Regions from separate parts of the Klebsiella terrigena genome, predicted to be linked through region 2. Evidence: predicted binding sites of a transcription regulator. Region 2 holds the regulator's gene; each other region holds the start of a gene.
What was found. The regulator PurR, encoded in region 2, represses purine synthesis genes. The targets are predictions, from matches to a motif close to CANGCAAACGTTTGCNTG.
Positions count from the first base shown of each region.

Region 1: the regulator PurR is predicted to act here: its motif matches at 1,266-1,283, upstream of glyA (serine hydroxymethyltransferase).
Region 3: the regulator PurR is predicted to act here: its motif matches at 1,763-1,780, upstream of gcvT (glycine cleavage system aminomethyltransferase GcvT).
Region 4: the regulator PurR is predicted to act here: its motif matches at 1,643-1,660, upstream of cvpA (colicin V production protein).

Region 1 covers NZ_CP050508.1:1,323,709-1,326,823, reverse strand. The annotation lists gene glyA (serine hydroxymethyltransferase) at 1-1,151, opposite strand, end outside; gene hmpA (NO-inducible flavohemoprotein) at 1,474-2,664, shown strand; gene glnB (nitrogen regulatory protein P-II) at 2,702-3,040, opposite strand.
Region 2 covers NZ_CP050508.1:2,443,399-2,446,513, reverse strand. The annotation lists gene HCK03_RS11485 (MFS transporter) at 1-377, opposite strand, end outside; gene cydH (cytochrome bd-I oxidase subunit CydH) at 541-630, opposite strand; gene purR (HTH-type transcriptional repressor PurR) at 925-1,950, shown strand; gene punR (DNA-binding transcriptional activator PunR) at 1,967-2,878, opposite strand; gene punC (purine nucleoside transporter PunC) at 2,991-3,115, shown strand, end outside.
Region 3 covers NZ_CP050508.1:843,109-846,223, reverse strand. The annotation lists gene gcvH (glycine cleavage system protein GcvH) at 166-555, opposite strand; gene gcvT (glycine cleavage system aminomethyltransferase GcvT) at 579-1,673, opposite strand; gene ubiI (FAD-dependent 2-octaprenylphenol hydroxylase) at 2,095-3,115, opposite strand, start outside.
Region 4 covers NZ_CP050508.1:1,531,762-1,534,876, reverse strand. The annotation lists gene purF (amidophosphoribosyltransferase) at 1-1,065, opposite strand, end outside; gene cvpA (colicin V production protein) at 1,099-1,587, opposite strand; gene dedD (cell division protein DedD) at 1,901-2,608, opposite strand; gene folC (bifunctional tetrahydrofolate synthase/dihydrofolate synthase) at 2,598-3,115, opposite strand, start outside.

The DNA of each region.
Region 1 (3,115 bases), 1.1 Mb from region 2:
CCGGCCAGCTCTTTCACTTCAGCTTCTTTGAAGCCGCGGCGAGTCACCGCCGGAGAACCGATACGGATACCGGAAGTCACAAACGGGCTCTTCGGATCGTTAGGCACGCTGTTTTTGTTCACGGTGATGTTGGCGCGGCCCAGGGCGGCGTCAGCTTCTTTACCGGTCAGGTTCTTATCAACCAGATCCAGCAGGAACAGGTGGTTTTCAGTACCGCCGGAGACCACTTTGTAGCCGCGGTTCAGGAACACTTCCACCATCGCTTTGGCATTCTTAGCGACCTGCTGCTGGTAGACCTTGAACTCAGGCTCCATCGCTTCTTTCAGCGCCACGGCTTTCGCAGCGATAACGTGCATCAGCGGGCCGCCCTGGGCGCTTGGGAATACGGCAGAGTTCAGCTTTTTGTACAGCTCTTCGCTACCGCCTTTCGCCAGGATCAGGCCGCCGCGCGGACCCGCCAGGGTTTTATGGGTCGTGGTGGTCACAACGTGAGCGTGCGGAACCGGGTTCGGATAGACGTCAGCGGCGATCAGGCCGGCAACGTGGGCCATATCAACGAACAGGTAAGCGCCGATGCTGTCGGCGATTTCACGCATTTTTGCCCAGTCAACGACGCCGGAATAGGCAGAGAAGCCGCCGATGATCATCTTCGGCTTGTGGGTCTGCGCCTGCTTCGCCATGTCTTCGTAGTCAATTTTACCGGACTCATCAATACCGTAAGGGATGATGTTGTACAGCTTGCCGGAGAAGTTAACCGGGGAGCCGTGAGTCAGGTGGCCGCCCTGCGCGAGGTTCATACCGAGAACGGTATCGCCCGGCTGCAGCAGAGCGGTGTAAACCGCGAAGTTAGCCTGAGAACCGGAGTGCGGCTGCACGTTGGCGTAGTCGGCGCCAAACAGCTCTTTTGCACGGTCGATAGCCAGCTGCTCGACGATATCAACGTATTCGCAGCCGCCGTAGTAGCGCTTGCCCGGATAGCCTTCGGCATATTTGTTGGTCAGCTGAGAACCCTGAGCCTGCATAACGCGCGGGCTGGTGTAGTTCTCGGAGGCGATCAGTTCGATGTGCTCTTCCTGACGTACTTTTTCCTGCTCCATAGCCTGCCACAGTTCGGCATCATAATCGGCAATGTTCATTTCACGCTTTAACATCCGCATCTCCTGCTCAGCTAACAATAGATTACAGCTCTAAATGGGGGCCTTTTTGGGCGACGGGCCACAGTATAACTGAATCGTTCTGTGATAACAGGTCTTGACAAACGATTTTACGCAAACGTTTGGCTCCGCATGACACAAGGCTTTGAGCAATAACGCCTCTCCGATTATCAACGGATTTCTTTTCAGGTTTGTGATGCAAATTCTTCACGTTGTAACTGTTTTAATGCAGTGTGTTAAAGAACCATTTACATTACAGGGTTATTTATATAAGATGCATTTGAAATGCATCATTAAGATAATACTAAAGGAAGCTGCTATGCTCGACGCTCAAACCATCGCTACGGTCAAAGCCACCATTCCCCTGCTGGTCGAAACGGGTCCTAAGCTGACCGCCCACTTCTACGATCGCATGTTTGCTCATAACCCCGAACTCAAAGAAATCTTCAATATGAGCAACCAGCGCAACGGCGATCAGCGTGAAGCGCTGTTTAACGCTATTGCTGCCTACGCGAGCAATATCGATAACCTGGCGGCCCTGCTGCCGGCGGTAGAGAAAATCGCGCAGAAGCACACCAGCTTCCAGATCCGTCCGGAGCAGTACAATATCGTCGGCGGCCACCTGCTGGCGACGCTGGATGAAATGTTCAGCCCGGGCCAGGAAGTCCTTGATGCGTGGGGCAAAGCCTACGGCGTGCTGGCTAACGTCTTTATCAATCGCGAAGCCGAAATCTATCAGGATAGCGCCAGCAAGACCGGCGGCTGGGAAGGCACCCGCGCGTTCCGCATCGTGAAGAAAACCCCGCGCAGCGCGCTGATCACCAGCTTCGAGATGGAGCCGGTTGACGGCCAGCCGGTTGCCGACTATCAGCCGGGCCAGTATCTGGCCGTCTGGCTGAAGCCAGAAGGGTTTGAATATCAGGAGATTCGCCAGTACTCCCTGACGCGTAAGGCGGATGGTAAAGGCTATCGCATTGCCGTGAAACGCGAGAGCGGCGGCCAGGTTTCGAACTGGCTGCACAATGCGTCAAGCGAAGGGGACGTTGTCCACCTGGCGGCGCCGGCGGGCGACTTCTTCCTGACCGTTGACGCCGAAACCCCGGTAACGCTGCTCTCCGGCGGCGTCGGCCAGACGCCAATGCTGGCAATGCTGGATTCACTGGCAAAAGCGCGGCATCCGGCGCAGGTTAACTGGTTCCACGCGGCGGAAAACGGCGAGGTTCACGCCTTTGCCGATGAGGTCAGCGCGCTGGGCGCGGCCCTGCCTAAGTTTGCGTCTCACGTCTGGTATCGCAGCCCAGGCGAAGAGGACCGTCAGGCGGCGCGTTTTAATAGCGAAGGTTTGATGGATTTGACCGCTCAGGCAGAGAGCCTGCGCGACCCGCTGATGCAGTACTACCTCTGCGGCCCTGTGGCCTTTATGCAGCATGCGGCAAAGCAGCTGGTGGCGCTTGGCGTCAATAGCGAGCGCATTCATTACGAATGCTTCGGCCCGCACAAGGTACTGTAATTGATGACCCTCTCCCCGCCGGGGAGAGGGTTAAAACTTAAATCGCTTCGTCGTCTTCTTCGCCGGTACGGATACGGATCACGCGCGCCACGTCAAAGACAAAGATTTTACCATCGCCGATTTTACCGGTCTGCGCCGTGCGGATAATGGTATCGACGCAGGTATCGACGATATCATCCGTGACCACGATTTCGATTTTCACTTTTGGCAGAAAATCCACCATGTACTCCGCACCGCGGTACAGCTCGGTATGGCCCTTCTGGCGGCCAAAGCCCTTCACTTCCGTTACCGTCATCCCGGTGATGCCGACTTCCGCCAGCGCTTCACGCACGTCATCCAGCTTGAAAGGTTTAATAATCGCATCAATCTTTTTCATGGTTTTCCTGTCTTAGAGCCTATCCCACTAAGGCTATTTTACTTGCCATTTTGAACCTGGGCAGTGCTCAAACTG
Region 2 (3,115 bases):
TTGTGCTTAGGAACCACGCTCGCAGCCACTACCGACCCGAGGCCGAAGAAGGCGCCGTGGTTCAGGCTGGTAATAATGCGCGAGAGCAGCAGCGTGGTGTAATCCGGCGCCATTGACGAGAGGACGTTGCCAAGGGTAAAAATAGCCATCAGGAAAATCAGCGCGCTGCGGCGCGCGCGGTGCGACAGCAGCAGCGTCATCAGCGGCGCCCCGACCATCACACCGATGGCATAAGCGCTGATCAGCATCCCCGCAGCGGGAATGGACACATCCACGCCTCTGGCGATAACCGGCAGTAATCCCATCGGGGAAAATTCGGTCGTACCGATACCAAACGCCCCAATGGCCAGCGCTAACAGGGGAAAGTTGATCTTCATGCAATGACTCCAGCAGACCGTCCTCAGCGACGGTATCTCATCAGAAGCGAAAAGCATGACATCAATCACAGAAAAACAAAAGTAAACGAAATGGCAAAAGATTTTTGCGAATTTGATAATAATGCGCGGAGATAGGGGGAAAGGAGCCTCTCCCCCGAAAAAATTAGTGCAGTACGGCGGTCAGCGCTGCGGCCACGATCAGGCCCAGAACAATAATCGTCGTGGTCAGCGAAAACTTTAAATCTGTATCCATCAATTTTCCCCCTGATTATCCCCACAAGAAAAGTGAGCCTGCTCATTTTTGCACAATATTGTATAAAAATCTTCTGAGATTTAGGGTGATGCACATTTTTACTCTTCCCCTTTGCCGCAAGATCGGACAAAATCCCACGCTAATTTGAAAGCGTATCGGCCATTGACCCCTTCCTGTCGTTCTGTGTCGTTTCCCGACGTGATGCAATGTTGAACATTGTACTCAGGGTGTGTATAGGCAAACGTTTCCGTATCGATAATCAGACGATCAGGTCAAGGTCTGGAGAGAGAAGTAATGGCAACAATTAAAGATGTAGCGAAGCGCGCAAACGTTTCCACTACAACAGTTTCACATGTAATTAACAAAACCCGCTTTGTCGCTGAAGAGACGCGCAACGCGGTATGGGCTGCCATCAAAGAGCTGCACTACTCTCCGAGTGCGGTGGCGCGCAGCCTGAAGGTTAATCACACCAAATCGATCGGTCTGCTGGCCACCAGCAGCGAAGCGGCCTATTTCGCCGAGATTATCGAGTCCGTTGAGAAGAGCTGCTTCCAGAAGGGCTACACCTTGATTCTCGGCAACGCCTGGAACGATCCGGAAAAGCAGCAGGCCTACCTGTCAATGATGGCGCAAAAGCGCGTCGACGGCCTGCTGGTGATGTGCTCCGAATATCCGCAGTCGGTGCTCTCCATGCTCGAAGAGTACCGCAACATCCCGATGGTGGTGATGGACTGGGGTGAGTCCAAGGCCGACTTTACCGATTCGGTTATCGATAACGCCTTTGAAGGCGGCTATATGGCCGGTCGTTACCTCGTTGAGCGCGGCCACCGTGAAATCGGCGTGATCCCGGGTCCGCTGGAGCGCAACACCGGCGCCGGGCGTCTGGCCGGTTTTATGAAAGCGATGGAAGAAGCGCAGATTAACGTCCCGGAAAGCTGGGTGGTTCAGGGCGACTTCGAGCCGGAGTCCGGCTACCGCGCGATGCAGCAGATCCTCAGCCAGCAGCATCGTCCGACCGCCATCTTCTGCGGCGGCGACATCATGGCGATGGGAGCGATTTGCGCCGCCGACGAAATGGGCCTGCGCGTTCCGCAGGATATTTCGCTGATTGGCTATGACAACGTGCGCAACGCCCGCTACTTTAGCCCGGCGCTGACCACCATTCATCAGCCAAAGGACTCTCTCGGCGAAGCCGCCTTCAATATGCTGATGGACCGCATCGTCAACAAGCGCGAAGAGTCGCAGTCTATCGAAGTTCACCCGCGGCTGGTCGAGCGCCGCTCGGTGATCGACGGCCCGTTCGTCGACTACCGCCGCTAATCCTGCCGGGCGTCGGCTATTCCGGCGCCCGCAGCCACTCCCGATTTAACGTTTCGCTGTCGCCAAGGTAGTCCAGCAGCCATGAGAGCGCCGGTGAGATATCGCTCTGCTGCCAGGTCAGGCAGCAGGCGGCGTCCGGGAACGGATTTTCCAGCGCCAGCGCCGTCCACTCACCGCTGTCGATCCACGGGCGGGCGAAGTGCGACGGCACCATGCCGATGCAGAGCCCGGCCGACAGGCAGGTTGCCGAGGCATCCCAGTCCGGCACCACCACCCTCTTCTGATTATCCAGCAGCCACGTCGTGCGCTTCGGCAGCGATCGGGAAGTATCTTCCCTGACCAGCGACGGCCAGTTGCGCAACGTGTCATCGCTCAGCGGGCCGTTCATTTTCGCCAGCGGATGGTGGCTGGCGACGACGCAGTGCCAGCTCAGCATGCCCATATCGCGAAAGGCGTAGCGTCCGCCGACCGGAATCGAGCGGGTCGCGCCGATGGCCAGCTCCACGCGGCCGTCGGCCAGCGCGTCCCAGACGCCGTTAAACACCTCCTGGAAAACAATCAGCTCGACGTCCGGAAAGTGGCGATAAAAATCGACAATCATCTGCCGCATCCGCGCCGGCTTCACGATATCGTCAACCGCGATCGAGAGCTGCCCGCGCCAGCCGTTGGCGATCTGCTGACACTGGCGGCGGGTGATCTGCATTTTTTTGATAACAGAACGCCCTTCCTGTAAAAACCACACCCCGGCGGGGGTGAGCTCAACGTCGCGGTGGCGACGTTCAAAGAGCGGAACGGCCAGCCACTCTTCGAGCTGACGCACGGTGTAGCTGACCGCCGAGGGTACACGATGCAGCTCCTGAGCCGCTGCGCTAAAGCTGCCGTTGCGCGCAACCGCATCAACCACTTCAAGGGAGTATTCTGACCACATATTCTGCCTGCAAATTTTTTGAACGCATGTAACAAATATTAGCGTTTCACAAGCCAGAATGCACTCCCTACACTCTGCGGCATCTTACCTGCATCAGAAGAAAGAGAACTTTATGCAACAACCTGGGAAAGGATTTTTGGTTTGGCTGGCGGGCCTCAGCGTGCTCGGCTTCCTCGCAACCGATATGTATCTGCCGGCGTTTTCGGCTATCCAACAGGATCTGAATACTTCAGCGGC
Region 3 (3,115 bases), 1.6 Mb from region 2:
TTCCTGAAACGTGCAGTGAATCGTAATTGTCTGACTGGTTTGCCCGGTTTTGCACGCATGCTCACCGGACCTTTCTACGCAAAACCGTTCACGCGGCTGGCAGTGACGCCAGCGGGCGGGTTAGCCGGGAAGCTAACCCGCCCGCCGCGTGAAGGATGAACGTAGTTACTCGTCTTCTAACAGCGCGGCATAAGCCGTCGCGTCCAGCAGCGCCGCGACCTGAGCTTCATCGCTGGCTTTGATTTTGAAGATCCAGCCGTCGGCGTACGGATCGCTGTTAATCAGCTCCGGGGAGTCGTTGAGCTCTTCGTTCACCGCCACGATCTCGCCGCTAATCGGAGCATAGATATCCGAGGCCGCTTTAACCGACTCCGCAACGGCGCAGTCATCACCGGCTTCAACCGCCGCGCCGACTTCCGGCAGATCGACGAAAACCATATCGCCAAGCAGCTCCTGCGCGTGCTCGGTGATGCCAACGGTGTAGGTGCCGTCAGCCTCTTTGCGCAGCCATTCGTGTTCTTTACTGTATTTCAGTTCTGCTGGTACGTTGCTCATCAATTCATCTCCAAAAGGGGGAATCACGCAACGGCTTTGCCGTTACGCACAAAAACGGGTTTAGTCACTTTTACCGGCATTTCGCGGTTACGGATTTGTACGACAGCCGTTTCACCGATGCCCGCCGGTACGCGTGCCAGTGCAATACTGTAGCCCAGCGTCGGGGAGAACGTCCCGCTGGTGATAATGCCCTCTTGCTGATTACCATCAGCATCGGTAAAGCGCACCGGCAGACCGCCGCGCAGTACGCCCTTCTCGGTCATCACCAGACCAACCAGTTGCTCGGTTCCTTTTTCGCGCTGCAGCTCCAGCGCTTCACGACCGATAAAGTTGCGATCGGCAGGTTCCCAGGCGATGGTCCAGCCCATATTCGCCGCCAGCGGGGAGACGCCTTCGTCCATCTCCTGGCCGTACAGATTCATCCCGGCTTCCAGGCGCAGCGTATCGCGCGCGCCGAGGCCGCAGGGCTTCACGCCCGCGTCCAGCAGGCTGCGCCAGAAATCTGCGGCCTGTTCTTTCGGCAGCGCAATCTCGTAGCCCGCTTCGCCGGTGTAGCCGGTGGTGGCGATAAATAAATCCCCCGCCTGTACGCCAAAGAACGGCTTCATGCCGGCAACGGCCTGGCGCTGCTGCTCGCTAAACAGGGTGGCGGCCTTCTCTTTCGCCTGCGGGCCCTGGACGGCGATCAGCGACAGATCGTCGCGTACGGTTATCTCCAGGCCATAGGATTCAGCCTGCTGGCCGATCCAGGCGAGGTCTTTTTCGCGCGTCGCGGAGTTAACAACAAGGCGGAAATAGTCTTCCGTCAGGAAATAGACAATCAGGTCATCGATAACGCCCGCCGAAGCGGTCAGCATTCCGCTGTACAGCGCTTTGCCAGGGACGGTGAGCTTCGCTACATCGTTAGCCAGCAGATAGCGCAGGAACTCGCGCACCCGGCTCCCGTGGAAGTCGACGATGGTCATGTGCGAGACGTCGAACATGCCGGCATCGCTGCGCACCGCGTGGTGTTCATCAATCTGGGAACCGTAATGCAGCGGCATCATCCAGCCATGGAAGTCCACCATGCGAGCACCGCACAGCGTGTGTTGTTCATACAACGGAGTCTGTTGAGCCATCTTTTCCTCGTCGAATAAAACGGAACCAGCTACTTTTTTGCGGCGATTTCGCCCCGCGAAATCCGGCGTCGAGGCCTTTCGCTGGCGCCGACGCAAACGTTATCTTTTGCCTGAACTTACCACCGAAACCGGCGCTAAACCATAAGGTAAATCAGGACATCACATTAGCTTATGACCAAAACTCGCCGAAAACTCTACAGAATTATTGACTGGAAAAAAGCGATTAATGCCACATAAAATTAACATAACCACCGAACAAAGCAGGTCATGATGGTATTTTATGCGAAAAAATGGGCCTATTTTCTTTAACAAAAAAAGACAGACATTAATAAAACTAATGCGAAAAAATGGGTGAGATTAGATTATTTCAAATGAGAGGGGAAAACCCGGCGCGAAGCCGGGTGAGAGAAGTGTGACGAGCTTAACGTAACCAGCCAGGAAGGTCGTTTAGCCCCATCGCCTGACGAATCAGCTGCGGCTTGACGCCCGGCAGCGTATCGGCAAGCTTGAGACCGATATCGCGCAGCAGCTTCTTCGCCGGATGGCTACCGGCAAACATTTCGCGAAAGCCCTGCATTCCCGCCAGCATCAGCGCGGCGCTGTGCTTGCGGCTGCGCTCATAGCGGCGGAGATACAGATGCTGGCCGATATCCTTGCCCTGAGCGTGCAGGCGCCTGAGCTCATCGATAAGCTCTGCGGCATCCATAAAGCCCAGGTTCACTCCCTGCCCGGCCAGCGGGTGGATGGTATGGGCGGCGTCGCCAACCAGCGCCAGACGATGGGCGGCAAACTGCCGCGCGTAGCGGCCGGTCAGCGGGAAAACTTCGCGCTCGCTCTCAATCTGGCACAGGCCAAGGCGATTATCGAAGGCGATATTCAGCGCCTGATTAAACGTCGCCTCGTCCGCCTGCTGCATCTGCTCCGCTTCCTGCGGCGGTAGCGACCAGACGATCGAGCACAGGTGCGGATCGCTGAGCGGCAGGAAGGCGAGGATACCGTCGCCGTGGAAGGCCTGGCGTGCGATGGCCCGATGCGGCTCCGCGGTGCGGATGGTGGCCACCAGCGCGTGATGGCGATAGTCCCAGAAGGTCAGCGGAATATCGGCCTTGTTGCGCAACCACGAGTTGGCGCCGTCGGCGCCGACCACCAGCCGGGCGGTGAGCATGCTGCCGTCCTGCAGGCTAAGGAAGGCTTCGTTCTCCCCCCATGCGACCTGCTGCAGCTGCGCCGGAGCCAGCAGCGTAACGTCAGAGCAGCGCTGCGCCTTTTGCCACAGCGCGTGGTGAACGACCGCATTTTCTATAATGTGTCCGAGGTGGCTGAAGCCCAGACTTTGGTCATCAAAGCTGATGTGGCCAAAGCTGTCTTTATCCCACACTTCCATCCCGTGATAGCAGCTGGCGCGGCGGGCGATAATTGCTGGCCAGACGTCAAGCTTGCTC
Region 4 (3,115 bases), 910 kb from region 2:
GCGGTTAGCGTTGAGCTTACGACGTACTGATTTACGACGCAGCTGCTGGCCCGGCATGATAAAAGTACGGCCGACGTAGCGGTTTTTAACGAAGCCCTGACGATAAGGCTTGTCGAGAATACGGGCAATTTCCAGCGCGATGTCGCAGGAGGTTTCCGGAATCGGAATGACCACGTCAATGTCCAGATCTTCCCACTCGCGGGCAATCTTCTCGCCCAGCTTCGTCCCCATATTCACGCGAGCGCTGTAGACGGAGATCTTATCGATGAAGGAGTCCGGACGGGCAAAATAGACGTACTCAAAGAGGCACGGGTTGCTGACCGGGTTCTCCGCACACTGGCGGGTAAACAGCTGGCCTTTTTCGGTGATGTACACCGCTTCACCCGGCGCAACGTCGCGCAGGAACTCAAAGCCCAGCGTATCCAGCGCCACGCTTTCGGAGGCCACCATGTACTCGGTACGGCCGTCGCCAATATCACGCTTGCCCAGCACCAGCGGGCGAATACCGTTCGGATCGCGAAACGCCACCATACCGTGGCCGATAATCATCGCCACGCAGGCATAGGCGCCGCGAATCTGCCGATTGGTCGCAGCAATTGCCGCAAAGATATTGTCGGCTTCCAGCGGATAATGGCGGAAGTTATCCAGCTCGCTGGCGAAAATATTGAGCAGAATCTCAGAATCGGAGGTGGTGTTGATGTGGCGGCGTTTTTCTTCAAACAGCTTTTTACGCAGCTCGTGCGCGTTGGTCAGGTTACCGTTATGCGCCAACGTAATGCCATACGGCGAGTTAACGTAGAAAGGCTGAGCCTCGGAGGCGCTGGAGCTGCCAGCCGTAGGGTAACGGACGTGGCCGATCCCCATGTTGCCCTGCATACGCTGCATGTGGCGAGCCTCAAAAATATCGCTCACCAGCCCGTTTGCTTTACGCAAGCGGAAGCAATTATTTGCATCAATGGTGATGATGCCTGCGGCATCCTGGCCACGATGCTGAAGCACCGTTAACGCGTCATAAATCGACTGGTTGACCGGCATAACACCGGCGATACCGACAATACCGCACATACGTCTTTTCCTCGTTCAGCTACATCCCAACGCTTATGCTTTGGGCAAGAAACTTGACGAGCTCTGCAGATAGTCAAAAAACCATCTGATAACGAAACTGAACTGCGGGATAAGCTCCGACTTTTGCCAGTCTTCGCTCTTCGCCATACCGGTAAAACTATCGAGAAAGAACAGGATCGCCGAGACAATCAGCACGCCACGGAGGGCGCCAAAACAGATCCCTAACACCCTGTCGGTACCCGACAGGCCGGTTTTCTCTACCAGTGCGCTAATCACGTAGTTAACGATAGCGCCGACGATAAGCGTTGCGATAAACAGTATCGCGATAGCAATCCCATTGCGGACCATTTCGTCTTCAAAGCCCGTGAACCAGACAGCCAGGTAAGTGTAGTAATGACTGGCAACAAAGAAAGCACATCCCCAGGTTACCAGCGATAACGCTTCACGAACAAAGCCGCGGATCAGGCTTACCAGACAGGAAAAACCAATCACCGCAATAATGGCGTAATCAATCCAGACCATATACATCCTACGATTTTACGCCCTGTCGTCCGGTTCGGGGCGCATTCTAACAGAAAAAGAAAACGTTTGCGTAGGGATTTCCGTGCCCTACAGAAATAAAAATGGCGCTGAAAAAACATTCAACGCCATGCTGCCTTTCGCCTCTGCAGGGCGCGTCAGGTAAGGGATTCAGCACCTTCGCTCGCCGACAGCAAGCGGGGTGGCGGGCCCGACGGCCCACCGTTCTGCCCGACCCTGACCGCGCAAGGAAGAATACCTCCTTTCCCGGCACAAGCCTCGGCGTTCTTCAACGCTATCAGACTGAATAGCAAGGCTAGTTTGGCGTGTATCCCATCACCACGCCGCTCAGACCCGACAGCTGCTTCAGATCGCCAAGCTGGCCTTTCAGCTTATCTTTCGAGGCATCAGGGCCAACCAGAATGCGGGTGATTTTCCCCTGCACCGGCGTTGAAGGCGACGTGTAAACCTTGAACCCGGAGGAGCGCAGCTTACCGACGATTTCGTTGACCTTGTCCGCGTTCTTCAGCGCGCCCAGCTGCACCACGTAGGCTCTGCCGGTCGGCGCAGGAATTTCAGCTGGCTTCGGCGCCGGCGTTTGGGCGGCAGTTTGCTGCTGCTGCGGCTGCTGAGGCTTCTCGACCGGCTTAGGCTGCGGCTGAGGTTGCGGCTTCGGCTGGGCCTGAGGTTTCGGCTGCGGCTTCGGCGCGACAACCGGCTCCTGTACATCATCGAAGCTGTTATTGTTTACCGGGATGCGCGACGGATCCAGCGACGGCGCCGCCGCATTTCCGGCCCTCACCTCTTCTGCCGCCCCTTCCGGAGGCTGGGCAGGCAAGGCCTGCGTTGCCGCCGGTAGCATATCAGGCTCATCGCGATCGCCCGGCTTTGGCACCAGCGGGATCGCCGCAAACTCATCCTGATAGTGTTTTTTCTGACCGTCAAGCAGCCCTGGAAGGATAATGACCCCCAGCGCCACCAGCACAATCGTCCCGACTAAACGGTTCTGAAACTTACTCGCCACCGATTCTCCCCGCGTCTATTTCTTCCATTACGTGCGCTACCGTGTGGAATGAGCCACACACCAGCACCGTATCTTCAGGTCCGGCATCGGCCATGGCCGCATGCCATGCTTGAGCGACGTCTGCGCAGGCTCTCCCTGTACGCAAATGCTCCAGTAGCTGCTCCGCCGTTGCCCCACGCGGCCCTTCCAGCGGCGCGCAGTACCAGCAATCAACTTCAGCCATCAGGTTTGCCAGCGTACCGGCAATATCCTTATCATGCAGCATACCAATAACCGCCAGCACGCGCCCCGTTTTCGGCAGGCTTTTGAGACGCCCGGCCAGATAGGCCGCCGCGTGCGGATTATGGGCAACGTCGAGGATCACGCGCGGCGCCTCGCCAATTATCTGGAAACGCCCGGGCAGCATCGCCTGCCTAATGCCGTCGCGAATCGCCTGCTCGCTCACCGTCAGCCCGCTGGCGCGCAGCGCGGCAAGCGCCGTCGCCGCATTCGGCATGGGCACCTGAG